Linked DNA regions of Bradyrhizobium sp. WD16. The protein of the gene in region 1 interacts with the protein of each later gene in a pairwise test. Links are inferred from orthologs where the notes say so. Each region holds a gene or a part of one and is shown on either strand. Other genes may lie near its edges.

Region 1 (4,902 bases):
CCGACATGGTCCGCATCGATCATGACATTGAGAAACCTGCGCCCCGACCGCCGCGCCGTGCTGGCCGGCGCCCTCGCCGCCGCCCTGCCGCGGCCTGCGGCCAGCCAGCCCGCCCCGGCCAGGGGACCGGTCGAGGCGACGCGACCGGTCCTGTCACTCCGGGTCAAGCCGGGCGGCATCGACCTGCGCGGCGACGGCTCCCAAGCCGCCGGCTGGATGTTCGAGACCGCGCTCCCCTCGCCGCTCCTTCAGGGCAGCGAGCTTCAGCTCAGCCTCGACAACGCCGTCGCCGCGCCGCTGGCGCTGAGCTGGCGCGGCGGCGGCGGAGCCGCGATCGAGCCGCTGGCGGCGCGGCCGCCGCTGCTCCCCGGCCAGACCACGACCGCGGCGCTGGCGCTGCGCCACGCCGGCACGGTGCTGTGCGACGCCCGGCTGCTCGGCGACGGCCAGGACCACGCGCTGCCGGCGCTCGGCCTCACCGTGGCCGAACGCGACGCGGTGGCGGTCGACCGCGACATCCTCATGCTGATCGAGGACTGGCGCCTTGCGCAAAATGGCGGCACCGCCGCGCCGGGCACGGCGGCCACAGCCTCGCCGGCCCTCTTCACCATCAACGGTCGGCCGTCGCTGGACATCGCGGTCCGCAGCCACCAGCGGCTGCGGCTGCGCTTCATCAATGGCTGCCAGCGTGCGCCGATCGCACTGCGGCTGGATGGCCACGAGGTGCGGGTGATGGCGATCGACGGCCAGCCCGCCGAACCCTTCATCAGCCGCGACGGCCAGCTGACGCTGGCGCCGGGCAGCCGAGTCGACGCCTTCGTCGACGCCGTGCTGCGGCCCGGTGCCGTCGCCGTCCTCCAGCTTCACGACGGCCAGGCGCCGCGGCCGATCGCCCGCCTCGTCTACGGCGCCGAAGATCCGGTGCGCCCCGCGCCGCTGCCGCCGCCCGACCCGCTGCCCGACAATGGGCTGCCGGCGAAGCTCGACCTCGCGTCGGCGCTGCGGATCGACCTGCCGCTCGATGTCAAACCGGGCTCCGCGGGCAACGAATGGCTGCGGCCGGCGAACCTCAATGCGACGGCCGCGCCCGCGTTCCGCATCAAGCGAGGTCGCGTCGGCGTCGTGGCGATCAGCAATCCCGCCCCCGAGCCGGTGACCTTCCATCTCCATGGCCACGCCTTCCGCTGGCTCGACCGGCTGGACGACGGCTGGAAACCGTTCTGGCTCGACACCCTGCTGCTGGCCGGCGGCGCGACCCAGCGCGTCGCCTTCCTGGCCGATCAGGCGGGCCCCTGGCTGATCGAAGCCATGGCGACGCGCTGGGACGCGCCGCGCCTCGCCCGCTGGTACATGGTGGAATGAGAAGCTGTGTCAGGCGAGCCCTGCGAACAATCGCCTGAACACCTTGGGCAACGCCTCGGGCAGGTCCTCGGCGATCAGGCCGGGGCCGGCCTCGCCACCGGCCTCGCCGTGCATCCAGGCGGCCATGCACGCCGCCTCGAAGGCCGGAACCGCCTGGGCCAGCAGGCCGCCGATGATGCCCGACAGAACATCGCCGGAGCCGGCCGTGGCCAGCCAGGGCGGCGCATTGGCGGTGATGGCCGCCCGGCCGTCAGGAGCAGCGATCACGGTGTCGGGCCCCTTGAGCAGCACGACGGCGCCACTGGACTGAGCCGCGAGGCGCGCCCGTTCAAGTTTTGAATGAACTTTATCTTCTCTTTTCAATTCATTGAAAATACGAGAAAACTCTCCTTCATGCGGCGTCATCACCACCTGCGGATCGTGAAACGCCTTCACCGCGTCGAACAGGTCGGCGGGAGCGCTCGCGAAGCTGGTGAGGGCATCGGCATCGAGCACCACGCCGCGACCATCGCCGAGGGCGGTGAGCACCAGGTCACGAGTCTCGACGCCGACCCCGGCCCCGGGCCCGATGATGCAGGCGTTGTGGCGGCGATCGGCGAGCAGGGCCGCAAGTTCGACGGCGCCGTCGATCGGCCGCACCATCACCGCCGTGAGCGCCGCGGCATTGACCGCCAGCGCCGCTCGCGGCGATGCCACGGTGACGAGCCCCGCCCCGCCGCGCAACGCCGCCCGCGCCGCGAGCCGGGCCGCGCCGGTCGCGGCCATGCCGCCGGACACCACGACGGCATGGCCGCGGGAATACTTGTGGCCGTCGATCCGCGGCACCGGCACCCGCGCGCGCCACAGCTCCGGGATGTTCTCGAAGGTCTGCGGCGCGACGACATCGAGGACCGACGCGGCGATGCCGATCTCGGCGACCCGCACCGGTCCGCAGCGCAGGCGGCCGGGCAACAACAGATGGCCCGGCTTGCGGCGGAAGAAGGTCACGCTTGCGCTGGCGCGCACCGCCTCGCCCATGACCGCGCCGGTGGTGCCGTTGACCCCGCTCGGCAGGTCGACGGCGAGCACCGGGACGCCGCTGGCATTGACGGCGCGGATCAGCTCCAGGGCCGCGCCGGCGACCTCACGGTCGAGACCGGCGCCGAACAGGGCGTCGATGATGAGGGCGGGATGACCGACCGCGCCGGCATCCGCGGCAACGACGTCCCCGCTCCAGCCCGCGGCCGCGCGGGCGGCATCACCCTTGAGCCGGGCGCGGTCGCCGAGCAGCATGACTGCGACCCGGCGTCCGCGCGCCGCGAGCTCGGTCGCCGCGACGAAGCCGTCGCCGCCATTGTTGCCCGGGCCGGCCACCACCAGAACCGGCCCGACCGGCGCCAGTTCGGCGGCAGCATCGGCCACCGCCCGTCCCGCCTGGGACATCAGCACGAAGCCGGCCGTCCCCGCCCCGATGGTCAGCGCGTCGGCCCGCCCCATTTCCGCAGACGTCAGGAGTTCCATATACCGCCTCCGGTTTGCCGCCTCATCCGCAGGCAAACAGCCGAAACTTGATCCAGCACAGCCCGGACCGCGAAAAATCAGCCTAAAAATTAAGCTGACAGCACAAAAAGACGGCAGACGCTGGCCGCGATACCTGCAAAAAAGCTCCGCGCCGGCCATTTAACAAGCTGATAATACTCCACAATCCAGATGCCTTCCAAGTTGGCACAGACCCTGCTTTTAGCAGGCCGCAATTGGCCTCTCGCAGCCGACCGCGGCGAATGGGGCTGATCCGTCGTCGGTTGCGGGGCGCCGCTGCGCAGCCGGGCAGATCAGCACGTCCGGTGCTACGACAGGCTGCTGCATGCTTTGGAAGTGCCGGGGAGATTCAGGTGAAGAAGATCGAGGCCATCATCAAGCCCTTCAAGCTCGACGAGGTGAAGGAAGCGCTCCAGGAGGTTGGACTGCAAGGCATCACCGTTACCGAGGCCAAGGGCTTCGGACGGCAGAAGGGCCACGCCGAACTCTACCGGGGCGCGGAATACATCGTCGATTTTCTTCCCAAGGTGAAAATCGAAATTGTGATCTCCGACGAGTTGGTCGAGAAGGCAATCGATGCTATCCGCCGTGCCGCGCAGACCGGCCGGATCGGCGACGGCAAGATCTTCGTGTCCAATATCGAGGAAGCCATCCGCATCAGAACTGGAGAATCCGGCCTCGACGCTATTTGAGCAAAAACACCCGACGACTTTTCCGACTGCCCTCCCGCCATTCGGCCGCATTCGCTGCCGCATCACAAGCCTCTCACGATTTGTGAAGACTTTCACGACCTGTAACGACAAGGGGTACTCATGAAGACCGCCAAAGACGTTCTCAAGACGATCAAGGACAACGACGTCAAGTATGTCGACTTCCGCTTTACCGACCCGCGCGGCAAGTGGCAGCACGTGACGTTCGACGTCAGCATGATCGAGGAAGAGACCTTCGCGGAAGGCGTCATGTTCGACGGTTCGTCGATCGCTGGCTGGAAGGCCATCAATGAATCCGACATGTGCCTGATGCCGGACCCGGTTACGGCATCGATCGACCCCTTCTTCGCCGAGACCACGCTGGTGCTGACCTGCGACGTGCTCGAGCCGACCACCGGCGAGCCCTACAACCGCGATCCGCGCGGCATCGCCAAGAAGGCCGAGGCCATGGTCAAGTCCATGGGCGTGGGCGACACGGTGTTCGTCGGTCCGGAAGCCGAATTCTTCGTGTTCGACGACGTCCGCTATGCGGCGACCCCCTACAACACCGGCTTCAAGCTCGACCAGGTCGAACTGCCGACCAACTCCGACACCGACTACGAAGGCGGCAACCTCGGCCACCGCATCCGCACCAAGGCCGGCTACTTCCCGGTGCCGCCGCAGGACAGCGTCCAGGACATGCGCTCCGAGATGCTCGGCGCCATGGCCAAGATGGGCGTCAAGGTCGAGAAGCACCACCACGAGGTCGCCTCCGCCCAGCACGAACTCGGCATGAAGTTCGACACCCTGACGCTGATGGCCGACCAGATGCAGGTCTACAAGTACTGCATCCACCAGGTCGCGCACATCTACGGCAAGACGGCCACCTTCATGCCGAAGCCGGTCTATGGCGACAACGGCTCGGGCATGCACGTGCACCAGTCGATCTGGAAGGACGGCAAGCCGGTGTTCGCCGGCAACAAGTATGCCGACCTCTCCGAGACCTGCCTGTTCTACATCGGCGGCATCATCAAGCACGCCAAGGCCATCAACGCCTTCACCAACCCGTCGACCAACTCCTACAAGCGTCTGGTCCCGGGCTATGAAGCGCCGGTGCTGCTCGCCTATTCGGCGCGCAACCGCTCGGCCTCCTGCCGCATCCCCTACACCACCTCGCCGAAGGCCAAGCGCGTCGAAGTCCGCTTCCCGGATCCGGCCGCGAACCCCTATCTCGGCTTTGCGGCGATGCTGATGGCCGGCCTCGACGGCATCAAGAACAAGATCGATCCGGGCGCGGCCATGGACAAGGATCTGTACGACCTGCCGAAGGAAG
Region 2 (5,409 bases), 2.2 Mb from region 1 along the record:
AGCTTGAGCAACTGGTCGAGCTTCTCCTGCGGCGCATCGGTGTCGACCGCAAAATGCAGCCGGATCTCGGCGAAGCCGACCGGCGCCTCCTTGTCGACACCGAGCGTCCCGCGGAAATCGAGATCGCCTTCGGCGCTGACCTCGCCGGAGCGCAACGGTAGTTCGATGGCTGTCGCAACCGATTTGAGGGTCACGCCCGCGCAAGCGACCAGGGCTTCCAGCAGCATGTCGCCGGAACACAGCTCCAGCCCGGAGCCGCCGGCGCCGGGATGCAATCCCGCCGCCGCCATCGCCCGCCCGGTCTCGAGGCGGCAGGCGATGCCGTCCTCATCGAGGCTGCCGCTGGCCCGCAACGTGATCCGCGCGCTCTGCGGATCGGCCCGATAGCGCTCCTTGAACGGCGCCTGCAGGGCGCGCAACTCGGCGGCATCCATCCCGGTCTCCTGTTGTTTCGATCGCTGCGGGCAGGCCGGCGGGCCGCCCCAGGAGGGGGTTGTAGCACCGCCGCCGCGGTCGGTGTAGCCGCCGCCCGGCACCGGCGGGGCGAGGATCACCCGGCCGTGAAGGCGCCCGCCCGGGGCCCGGTGCCCGGCCGCGAAACGCGTGACAGCGAGAGCTCCGTCCGATATCCCGATGTCATGGACAGCGCCGTGATCGCCGAACCTGCCCCGCCGCCCGCCTTCGACACGGCGCGGATCGAGGGTGCCATCGCAGACCTCGCCAAGACCCATGCCGGCCGGGAGGATGCGTTCCGCGCTGCCCTCGCCCAGCTCCTGAAGATCGAGACGGCGCAGGCGCGCGAGACAGTGCAGGCGCAGCTTCTCAAGGACCGTCACGGCCGGCGCTGCGCCGAGCAGCTTTGCGATATCCAGGACGCCGTGATCCGTCTCCTCTTCAATGCGGCGACGCGTTACCTCTACCGCTCCGAAACGCCATCGGAGGCCGAACGGATGTCCGTCGTCGCCACCGGCGGCTATGGCCGCGGCTTGATGGCGCCACAATCCGACATCGATCTATTGTTCCTGCTGCCTTACAAGCAGACCGCCTGGGGCGAACAGGTGGCCGAGGCCATCCTCTATTGCCTTTGGGACATGGGGCTGAAGGTCGGTCATGCCACGCGGTCCATCGACGAGAGCATCCGTCAGGCGCGCGCCGACATGACCATTCGCACCGCGCTGCTCGAGACACGCTTCCTGACCGGCGACCGGGCGCTCTACGACGAACTGGTGCTGCGCTTCGACAAGAATATCGTGCAGGGCACCGCGGCGGAATTTGTCGCCGCCAAGCTCGCTGAACGCGAAGAGCGCCATCGCCGCGCCGGCCAGTCCCGCTACCTGGTCGAGCCCAACGTCAAGGACGGCAAGGGCGGCCTACGCGACCTGCATACTCTGTTCTGGATGGCGAAATACGTCTACCAGGTGCGCGACGCAGAGGAACTGGTGAAGCGCGGCGTGTTCGACGCCCATGAATACCGGACCTTCAGGCGCTGCGAAGATTTCCTGTGGTCTGTCCGCTGCAACATTCATTTTTTCACCGGACGTGCGGAGGAGCGGCTGTCCTTCGACATGCAGCGCGAGATCGCGCAGCGCCTCGGCTACACCTCTCATCCGGGGATGCAGGATGTCGAGCGCTTCATGAAGCACTACTTCCTCGTCGCCAAAGAGGTCGGCAACCTCACCGCCATCCTCTGTGCCAAACTGGAGGACCAGCAGGCGAAGCCTGCACCGGTGCTGAGCCGGGTGATCGCGCGGCTGCGGCCCGGCGCCGGGCGGCACCGGCTGCGCGACAATCCGGATTTCATCGTCGACAATAACCGAATCAATCTCGCCTCACCCGACGTCTTCAAGCGCGCCCCGATCAATCTGATCCGCATCTTCCATCTGGCGCAGAAGAACAACCTCGCCTTTCATCCCGACGCCATGCGAACGGCGACGCGTTCGCTACCGCTGATCAACGAGAAGCTGCGGGAGAACCCCGAAGCCAACAAGCTGTTTCTCGAGATCCTGACCTCGAACGATGCCGAGATCGTGCTGCGAAGAATGAACGAGACCGGCGTGCTCGGTCACTTCATCCGCGCCTTCGGCAAGATCGTATCGATGATGCAGTTCAACATGTATCATCACTACACGGTCGACGAGCATCTGATCCGCTGCATCGGCATCCTCCAGGAGATCGAGCGCGGCGGCAATGACGAATTCGTCCTGTCCAGCGCCCTGATACGCAAGATCAGGCCGGAGCATCGCGTCGTGATCTACGTGGCGGTGTTCCTCCACGACATCGCCAAGGGCCGCCCGGAGGACCATTCGGTGGGCGGCGCCAAGGTGGCGCGACGGCTCTGTCCGCGGTTCGGCCTCAGCCCCGCCGACACCGAACTGGTGGCCTGGCTGATCGACGAGCATCTGACGATGTCGACGGTGGCGCAATCGCGCGACCTCTCGGACCGCAAGACCATCGAGAATTTCGCCGCAGTGGTGCAGACGTTGGAGCAGCTCAAGCTGCTCACCATCCTGACCACGGCCGACATCCGCGGCGTCGGACCCGGGGTGTGGAACGGCTGGAAAGCGCAGCTGCTACGCACCCTTTATTATGAAACCGAACCGGTGCTGACCGGCGGCTTTTCCGAGGTCAACCGTGCTCAGCGCATCGCTGCAGCCCAGGCGGAATTCCGCTCACAATTCACCGAATGGCCGGAGGCCGAAGTCTCCGCTTATGTGGCGCGGCATTATCCCGCCTACTGGCTCAAGGTCGATCTGGCGCACAAGATCCGTCACGCCCGCTTCGTGCGGACGAGCGAACAGGCCGGCCACAAGCTCGCGGTCAATGTCGGTTTCGACGAGGCGCGAGGCGTCACCGAGCTCACGATCCTGGCGCCCGACCACCCCTGGCTGTTGTCGGTGATTGCCGGCGCCTGCGCGTCGGCCGGAGCCAATATCGTCGATGCCCAGATCTATACCACCACTGACGGGCTGGCCCTCGACACCATCGCCATTTCCCGCGAATACGATCGCGACGAGGACGAAGCGCGTCGCGCCACGCGGATCGGCGAGATGATCGAGCAGGTGTTGGAAGGCAAGCTGCGGCTACCCGAGGTGGTGGCGAAGCGCGCGGCTGCCAAGCCGAAGCACCGCGCCTTCACCGTCGAGCCGGAAGTGACCCTCAACAATCAGTGGTCGGACCGCTACACGGTGGTCGAGGTTTCGGGCCTCGACCGGCCTGGCCTGCTCTATCAACTCACCACGGCCATTTCGAAGCTCAACCTCAATATCGCCTCGGCCCACGTGGCGACCTTCGGCGAGCGTGCCCGCGACGTGTTTTACGTGACCGACCTGCTCGGCGCCCAGATCACTGCGCCGACCCGCCAGGCCGCGATCAAGCGTGCACTGGTGCATCTGCTCGCCAACGGCGAGGCCGCTCAGCCGGCAGCTTGATTTCAGGGCGGACAAGCAGCCCAATCATCGACTATCATGCTTGGCCCTGTGCCGGGCATTCGCGTCCGACCGTCAGTCGCAGACGCAAGGGACACTAAGCTAGTCCGGCTTAGGTCTCGCAATTGCCTAAGGAGCCTGCCGCAAGGGATAGGCAATTGCGAGACGCCACACTAGTCTGGGCGCCGGATCGAACGGGGGGGACTGATTTATGGTTGTGATCGCCGTAGTTCTCGTCGCGCTGGTCGCGCTGGAGCACGTCTACATCCTTGTGCTGGAGATGTTTCTCTGGACCAAGCCTGCCGGGCTGCGTGCCTTTGGACAGACCAAGGAGCAGGCCGAGGCGGGAAAGGTGCTGGCCGCCAATCAGGGTCTCTACAACGGTTTTCTTGCTGCCGGCCTGATCTGGGGCCTGCTCCATCCAGAGGCGACAACCGGTTTCCAGATCAAGGCGTTCTTCCTGATCTGCATTCTCCTCGCGGGGCTCTATGGCGGCTACTCGGTAAAGCCGAAGATCATCCTGGTGCAGGCGGTTCCGGCGCTGCTGGCGCTCGCGGCGCTGTGGTTTTCCTGAGCGCGCGCAGTTGTGAAGAGCTGCAGCCTGCCGCCGGCGCCGCGCCCGTAAACAGCCATTAACTTCTGCTTAACCCCGCTTTAAACCGCGCGTCGCTAGCATGCGGCGGGCGGGCATGCGCCGGAACAGCCGGGTTTCGGTTCTCCGCGACGGTCATGCTCGGAGAGGCGGGGTTGATGGAATCAGCACGGCGAAAAGGCGGCGTACGCCGCGAGCCAAGGTTCGGCCCGAGCTCCTCGCTCGGCGACCTGCGGCTCGGCGCCGACGATCGCGTGCCGACATCGGAGGACGACAAGCCAAGGCGCCGCCGCGCATCGTCCGACCAGGATGCGCCGCGGGAGCGCAAACCGCGCAAGCGCGGGAATGCTTCACGTTCACGCCCGTCGTGGCCGCGGCTTGGCCGGCTGGTCTACTGGGGCGCAGTGCTCGGCTTGTGGGGCATCATCGCGGTAGTCGGGCTCGTCGTCTATGTCGGCGCTCACCTGCCGCCGATCCAGTCGCTGGAAATCCCGAAGCGCCCACCGACCATCCAGATCACGGGCCTCGACGGCAGCGTGCTCGCCAGCCGCGGCGAGATGGCCGGCACCAATGTGGCGCTGAAGGAGCTGCCGCCATTCCTGCCGAAGGCGTTCATCGCCATCGAGGATCGCCGCTTCTATTCGCATTTCGGTATCGACCCCATGGGCATCGCCCGTGCGGCCGTCACCAACCTGCTTCATCGCGGCGTCTCTCAGGGCGGTTCGACCCTGACCCAGCAGCTCGCCAAGAATCTGTTCCTGACCCAGGAACGCACGATGCAGCGCAAGCTGCAGGAAGCCGAGCTCGCGATCTGGCTGGAGCGCAAATACTCCAAGGCCCAGATCCTCGAACTCTATCTCAATCGCGTCTATTTCGGCTCTGGCGCCTATGGCGTTGAGGCGGCGGCGCAGCGCTATTTCGGCAAGTCGGCGCGCAATGTCACCATCGCCGAGGCGGCCATGCTCGCCGGCCTCGTCAAATCGCCGTCGCGCCTTGCGCCCAACCGCAATCCCGACGGCGCCGAGCGGCGCGCCCAGACCGTACTCTCCGCCATGGCCGATGCCGGCTTCATCACCGAGGCCCAGGCCAAGGCCAATCTCGGCCATCCCGAATATGCGGTGAAACCGGTCGGCGCCGGCACCGTCAACTACGTCGCCGACTGGATCGGCGAGGAACTCGACGATCTGATCGGGCAGATCGACCAGGACGTCACGGTCGAAACCACGATCGATCCCCGACTGCAGTCCATCGCGGAAGCCGCGGTGATCGACGAGCTCGCCGCCAAGAGCGTCAAATTCAACGTCTCCCAGGGCGCGCTGGTGGCGATGACGCCGGACGGTGCGGTGCGGGCACTGATCGGCGGCCGCAATTACAGCGAAAGCCAGTTCAATC
Region 3 (5,094 bases), 400 kb from region 1 along the record:
TCGCGCGCGAAATCTTCCGGTGTGGTGAGCTTCATGTTCGCAAGATCGCCTTCAAAGGTCGCCACCGTCAATCCCGCCCATTCGGCAATCGCCGCATCATCGGTGAAATCGTCGCGGCCCTCGCGCGCCGCGCGGCGATGCGCATCGAGGATCGTCTCGAAGTGGAACGCCTGCGGCGTCTGGGCGATTCGCAGCTGCGCGCGATCGGGCGTCGCATCGACATCGCCAATCGTCGTGACGTGCTTGATGGTATCGGTCACCGCAACCACCGGGATCGCGGCGCCGGTCCGGGCCGCTGCGGCGACAGCGCGGGAAATCACCGCAGGCGTGACGAAGGCGCGCGCCGCGTCGTGGATCAGAACAATGTCGGGGGGATCGGCCGCAAGCGCTTCGAGCCCGGCGCGCACGGAGCCCTGGCGGGTGGCGCCGCCGCTCACCGGGGGAAGGTGGCGAAGTCCTCGCACCGCCTCCTCGAAAATCCCGGAATCGTCGGGATTGAGCACGGGCTGGACCAATGCAATTTCCGCATGGTTGCAAAACGGCGCCATGGCCCGGGCAATCACGGTGCGCCCACCGATCGTCCGGTACTGCTTCGGCCCACCCGCACCGGCCCGCAGGCCGCGTCCGGCGGCAACGATGATGACGGCGGCTTTCGGGGCTAGGCTCATGAGATTGCTCGAAATTCTTAAAGAAGGCGGGGCAGGCGAGGGGGCCGTGGACGGGCCCAAGGGCGCTCGACGCAAAGCCCCATAGCACGGCCGACGGGAGATTCCGCACGAATCCGTGACTGTGCGTAAAGCCCACGCAATTTGCTGCAGCGCACTTGAAAGTCGCCGCCAATTGTCTAAACTGTAGGCATGTCGCGCAGATGCATAAAAGATATGCGACAGAGGCCGCAATGACGCGGCGCTTATAGGCAATGAGAAGAGTTTTGGCAGCCACCGCCAGCCCGACGTGCGAATCGTTTGCGAGCACGCCTTTCTCGATCGGCGGAGTCAGCCTCCCCAACAGGGTGCTGCTCGCCCCCATGTCGGGCATCACCGACGCACCGGTGCGCCGGCTCGCCGCGGAATTGGGCGCCGGACTCGTCGTCTCCGAAATGACGGCCAGCGAAGATCTCGCCCAGGGGTTGCGTCGCTCGCGGCTGCGCAGCGAGGCCACCGGGGTCGGTCCCCATGTGGTCCAGCTCGCCGGCTGTGAGTCCCGCTGGATGGCCGAAGGCGCCCGGATTGCCGAAGAGGCCGGCGCCGACATCATCGACATCAATATGGGATGCCCGGCGCGGCACGTGACCGGCGGACAGTCCGGTTCGGCCCTGATGCGCGACCTCGATCACGCCCTCGGACTGATCGAGGCCACGGTGTCCGCCGTTCGCGTGCCGGTGACCCTGAAAATGCGTCTGGGCTGGGACGAGCGCAGTCTCAATGCGCCCGAACTCGCCCGTCGCGCCGAGGCTGCCGGCATCCGCATGATCACCGTGCACGGCCGCACCCGCTGTCAGTTCTACAAGGGCGAGGCGGACTGGTCGGCAGTGCGCCGGGTCCGCGAGGCGACGCGCCTGCCGCTGGTCGTCAATGGCGACATCACCTCGTTCGAACGCGCGCTCGCCGCACTGGAGCTGTCCGGCGCCGATGCGGTGATGATCGGCCGCGGCGCCCAGGGCCAGCCCTGGCTGCCCGGTCAGATTGCACGGCGCCTGCACACCGGCAACGTCGAGGCGGTGCCGCCGCTCGTGACGCAACTCGCGCTGTTGCGACGCCTCTATGACGAAGTGCTGGCCCACTACGGCGTCAGAGTCGGGCTGCGCCACGCCCGCAAGCATCTGGGCTGGGCGCTCGACGTCGCGGCGCGCAGTTGCGCGGCGCCCGCCGAGCGGCTGGCCCACTGGCGCGGCAAGATCCTGACCGCCGAGGACAGCGGCTTCGTGCACCGCGCTCTCGATGCCGCGTTCGATGATTTCGCATGGAGATCCGCCGCATGACCATGGCTGCAGAAAACCGCGTCGCGCTGAACAGCGACAGCGAGGCGATCCTCAACGCGCTGCCCAACCCGGTGATGCTCGTCGGGCCGGACGGCAAGATCGTCGAAGCCAATATGGCTGTCGAATCCTTCTTCGAGACTTCGATCCAGCTGCTGCAGCGCCAGTCGCTGAAGGATCTCGTGCCGTTCGGCAGTCCGCTCCTGGCGCTGATCGACCAGGTCCGCCAGAACAACGCCGCGGTCAACGAATACAAGGTTGATCTCGGCACCCCGCGGATGGGCGGCGTGCGGCAGGTCGACCTGCATGTGGCGCCGGTGACCGAGCGGCCGGGCCATATCGTGGTGATGCTGCAGGAGCGCACCATCGCCGACAAGATGGACCGCCAGCTGACCCACCGCAGCGCAGCGCGCTCGGTGATCGCGCTCGCCGCGATGCTGGCCCACGAGATCAAGAATCCGCTGTCGGGAATTCGCGGCGCAGCGCAGCTGCTCGAGCAGGCGGCATCGCCCGAGGACCGCACCTTGACGCGGCTGATCTGCGACGAGGCGGACCGCATCGTCACCCTGGTCGATCGCATGGAAGTGTTCGGCGACGAGCGGCCGGTGCCGCGCGGCCCGGTGAACATCCATTCGGTTCTCGATCACGTCAAACGCCTGGCCCAGTCCGGCTTCGCCCGCGAGATCAAGTTCGTCGAGGACTACGATCCGTCGCTGCCGCCGGTGCTCGCCAACCAGGACCAGCTCATCCAGGTCTTCCTCAACCTCGTCAAGAACGCAGCTGAAGCCGTGGCGGACCTCGGCAGCGACGCGGAGATCCAGCTCACCACCGCGTTCCGGCCCGGCGTGCGGCTGTCGGTGCCCGGCAAGAAATCGCGGGTGTCGCTGCCGCTGGAATTCTGCGTCAAGGACAACGGTCCCGGCGTGCCCGAAGACCTGATGCCCAACCTGTTCGATCCCTTCGTCACCACCAAGCCGACCGGCAGCGGCCTCGGGCTGGCGCTGGTCGCCAAGATCGTCGGCGATCACGGCGGGATCATCGAATGCGAGTCGGTGCCGCGGCGGACGATCTTCCGCGTGCTGCTGCCCATGTACAACGAAGCCAATATCCAGGCTCACAACAACAACGGCAATGGCGGATCGGGACCGTCGGCGTCGTCCAACCATCGTGCAGGATGAGATTCGAAGATGGCTACAGGTAGCATTCTGGTCGCAGACGACGACACCGCCATTCGGACGGTGCTCAATCAGGCCCTGTCCCGTGCGGGCTATGAGGTGCGGCTCACGGGTAATGCCGCGACGCTGTGGCGCTGGGTCAGCCAGGGCGAAGGCGATCTCGTCATCACCGACGTGGTGATGCCGGACGAAAACGCCTTCGACCTGCTGCCGCGGATCAAGAAGATGCGGCCGAACCTGCCGGTCATCGTCATGAGCGCGCAGAACACCTTCATGACGGCGATCCGCGCCTCCGAGCGCGGCGCCTATGAATATCTGCCCAAGCCGTTCGACCTGAAGGAGCTGATCGCCATCGTCGGCCGTGCGCTCGCCGAGCCCAAGGAGCGGGCGGCCCACCACGCCGACGAGAACGAATTCGATTCGATCCCGCTGGTCGGCCGCTCGCCGGCGATGCAGGAGATCTACCGGGTGCTGGCGCGCCTGATGCAGACCGACCTCACGGTGATGATCTCCGGCGAATCCGGCACCGGCAAGGAACTGGTGGCGCGCGCGCTGCACGACTACGGCAAGCGCCGCAACGGTCCCTTCGTCGCGGTCAACATGGCGGCGATTCCGCGCGACCTCATCGAGTCCGAACTGTTCGGCCACGAGCGCGGCGCCTTCACCGGCGCCAATACGAGGGCGACCGGCCGTTTCGAGCAGGCCGAAGGCGGCACGCTGTTCCTCGACGAGATCGGCGACATGCCGATGGAGGCGCAGACCCGACTGTTGCGGGTGCTGCAGCAGGGCGAATACACCACGGTCGGCGGCCGCACGCCGATCAAGACCGACGTGCGCATCGTCGCGGCCAGCAACAAGGACCTGCGCATCCTGATCCAGCAGGGCCTGTTCCGCGAAGACCTGTTCTTCCGCCTCAACGTCGTGCCGCTGCGGCTGCCGCCGCTGCGCGAACGCATCGAGGACTTGCCGGACCTCGTTCGTCACTTCTTCGCGCTTGCCGAGAAGGACGGACTGCCGCCCAAGAAGCTCGATGCCCAGGCGCTGGAGCGGCTCAAGCAGCACCGATGGCCCGGCAACGTCCGCGAACTCGAAAATCTCGCGCGCCGGCTGGCGGCGCTCTATCCCCAGGATGTCATCACCGGCTCGGTGATCGAAGGCGAACTGGCACCGCCGACGGTGACTTCGGGCAGCAGTTCGCCCCAGACGGTGGACAATCTCGGCGGCGCGGTGGAGACCTATCTCTCGACCCATTTCGCCGGCTTCCCCAACGGCATGCCGCCGCCGGGGCTCTATCACCGCATCCTGCGCGAGATCGAGGTGCCGCTGCTCACCGCCGCCCTGGCGGTGACGCGGGGCAACCAGATCCGGGCCGCCGACCTCCTCGGGCTCAACCGCAACACCCTGCGCAAGAAGATCAGGGACCTCGATATCCAGGTCTTCCGCACCGGCGGCTGAGAGACGAAGGATCCCGGGAAAAAATCCCGGGATAAATCGGACAAAAGCCGGGCGGGGCCTTTTCTGGCCCGCCGCGCCGTGGAATTGTCGCAATTCGGCAACACATTGTTGTAGCTTTGCATCAGTTGAGCCTGTTCCGACGCTCCGACTGAACTTTCCCCAGCGCCTCGGCGACCGTCTTTTGGAATGACTACGGCAGAAACGTCGGCAGCCACCTTCGATCACTCGTTTGGAGAGCCGCGTGGCTGGTCGCTGCGCCGGCTGCTGGTGCCGTTGGCCGTCGGCCTCGCCCTGCTGTCGGCCTTCCTGACCTTCGTGGTCCTCACCGAACTGACCCCGATCCGGGCCACCGACCGCGTCGTCACCACCTTCCTGGCCATCAACACCGGCACCATCCTGATGCTGGTCGCGATCATCGTCCGGGAAATCTGGAAGGTGATCCAGGCCCGCCGGCGCGGCCGCGCCGCCGCCCGGCTGCATGTCCAG

Evidence for each region.
Region 2: the proteins of DB459_RS20430 (region 1) and DB459_RS10010 interact in binary tests that used the Escherichia coli proteins (3 or more experiments, as listed by UniProt). The link is inferred for Bradyrhizobium sp. WD16 from one-to-one orthologs.
Region 3: the proteins of DB459_RS20430 (region 1) and DB459_RS22155 interact in binary tests that used the Escherichia coli proteins (3 or more experiments, as listed by UniProt). The link is inferred for Bradyrhizobium sp. WD16 from one-to-one orthologs.

Annotation. Positions count from the first base shown.
Region 1 is NZ_CP028908.1:4,386,408-4,391,309, reverse strand. Bases 2,096-4,902 are described here. They hold DB459_RS20430 (P-II family nitrogen regulator), read left to right. Parts: upstream 2,096-3,233; coding sequence 3,234-3,572; downstream 3,573-4,902. Other genes in these bases: glnA (type I glutamate--ammonia ligase), read left to right, coding at 3,693-4,902; DB459_RS20435 (NAD(P)H-hydrate dehydratase), read right to left, coding at 2,096-2,862. Also shown: DB459_RS20440 (multicopper oxidase family protein), read left to right, coding at 22-1,362; more of DB459_RS20435, read right to left, coding at 1,372-2,095. UniProt on the Escherichia coli protein: P-II indirectly controls the transcription of the glutamine synthetase gene (glnA). P-II prevents NR-II-catalyzed conversion of NR-I to NR-I-phosphate, the transcriptional activator of GlnA. When P-II is uridylylated to P-II-UMP, these events are reversed.
Region 2 is NZ_CP028908.1:2,155,433-2,160,841, reverse strand. Bases 315-3,628 are described here. They hold DB459_RS10010 ([protein-PII] uridylyltransferase), read left to right. Parts: upstream 315-638; coding sequence 639-3,428; downstream 3,429-3,628. Other genes in these bases: DB459_RS10015 (OsmC family protein), read right to left, coding at 315-434. Outside these bases: more of DB459_RS10015, read right to left, coding at 1-314; DB459_RS10005 (DUF1304 domain-containing protein), read left to right, coding at 3,637-3,999; DB459_RS10000 (transglycosylase domain-containing protein), read left to right, coding at 4,176-5,409.
Region 3 is NZ_CP028908.1:4,784,722-4,789,815, reverse strand. The notes cover bases 1,068-4,066. They hold DB459_RS22155 (nitrogen regulation protein NR(II)), read left to right. Parts: upstream 1,068-1,977; coding sequence 1,978-3,156; downstream 3,157-4,066. Other genes in these bases: ntrC (nitrogen regulation protein NR(I)), read left to right, coding at 3,166-4,066; dusB (tRNA dihydrouridine synthase DusB), read left to right, coding at 1,068-1,981. Also shown: DB459_RS22165 (bifunctional 2-C-methyl-D-erythritol 4-phosphate cytidylyltransferase/2-C-methyl-D-erythritol 2,4-cyclodiphosphate synthase), read right to left, coding at 1-668; more of dusB, read left to right, coding at 920-1,067; more of ntrC, read left to right, coding at 4,067-4,608; DB459_RS22145 (PAS domain-containing sensor histidine kinase), read left to right, coding at 4,795-5,094.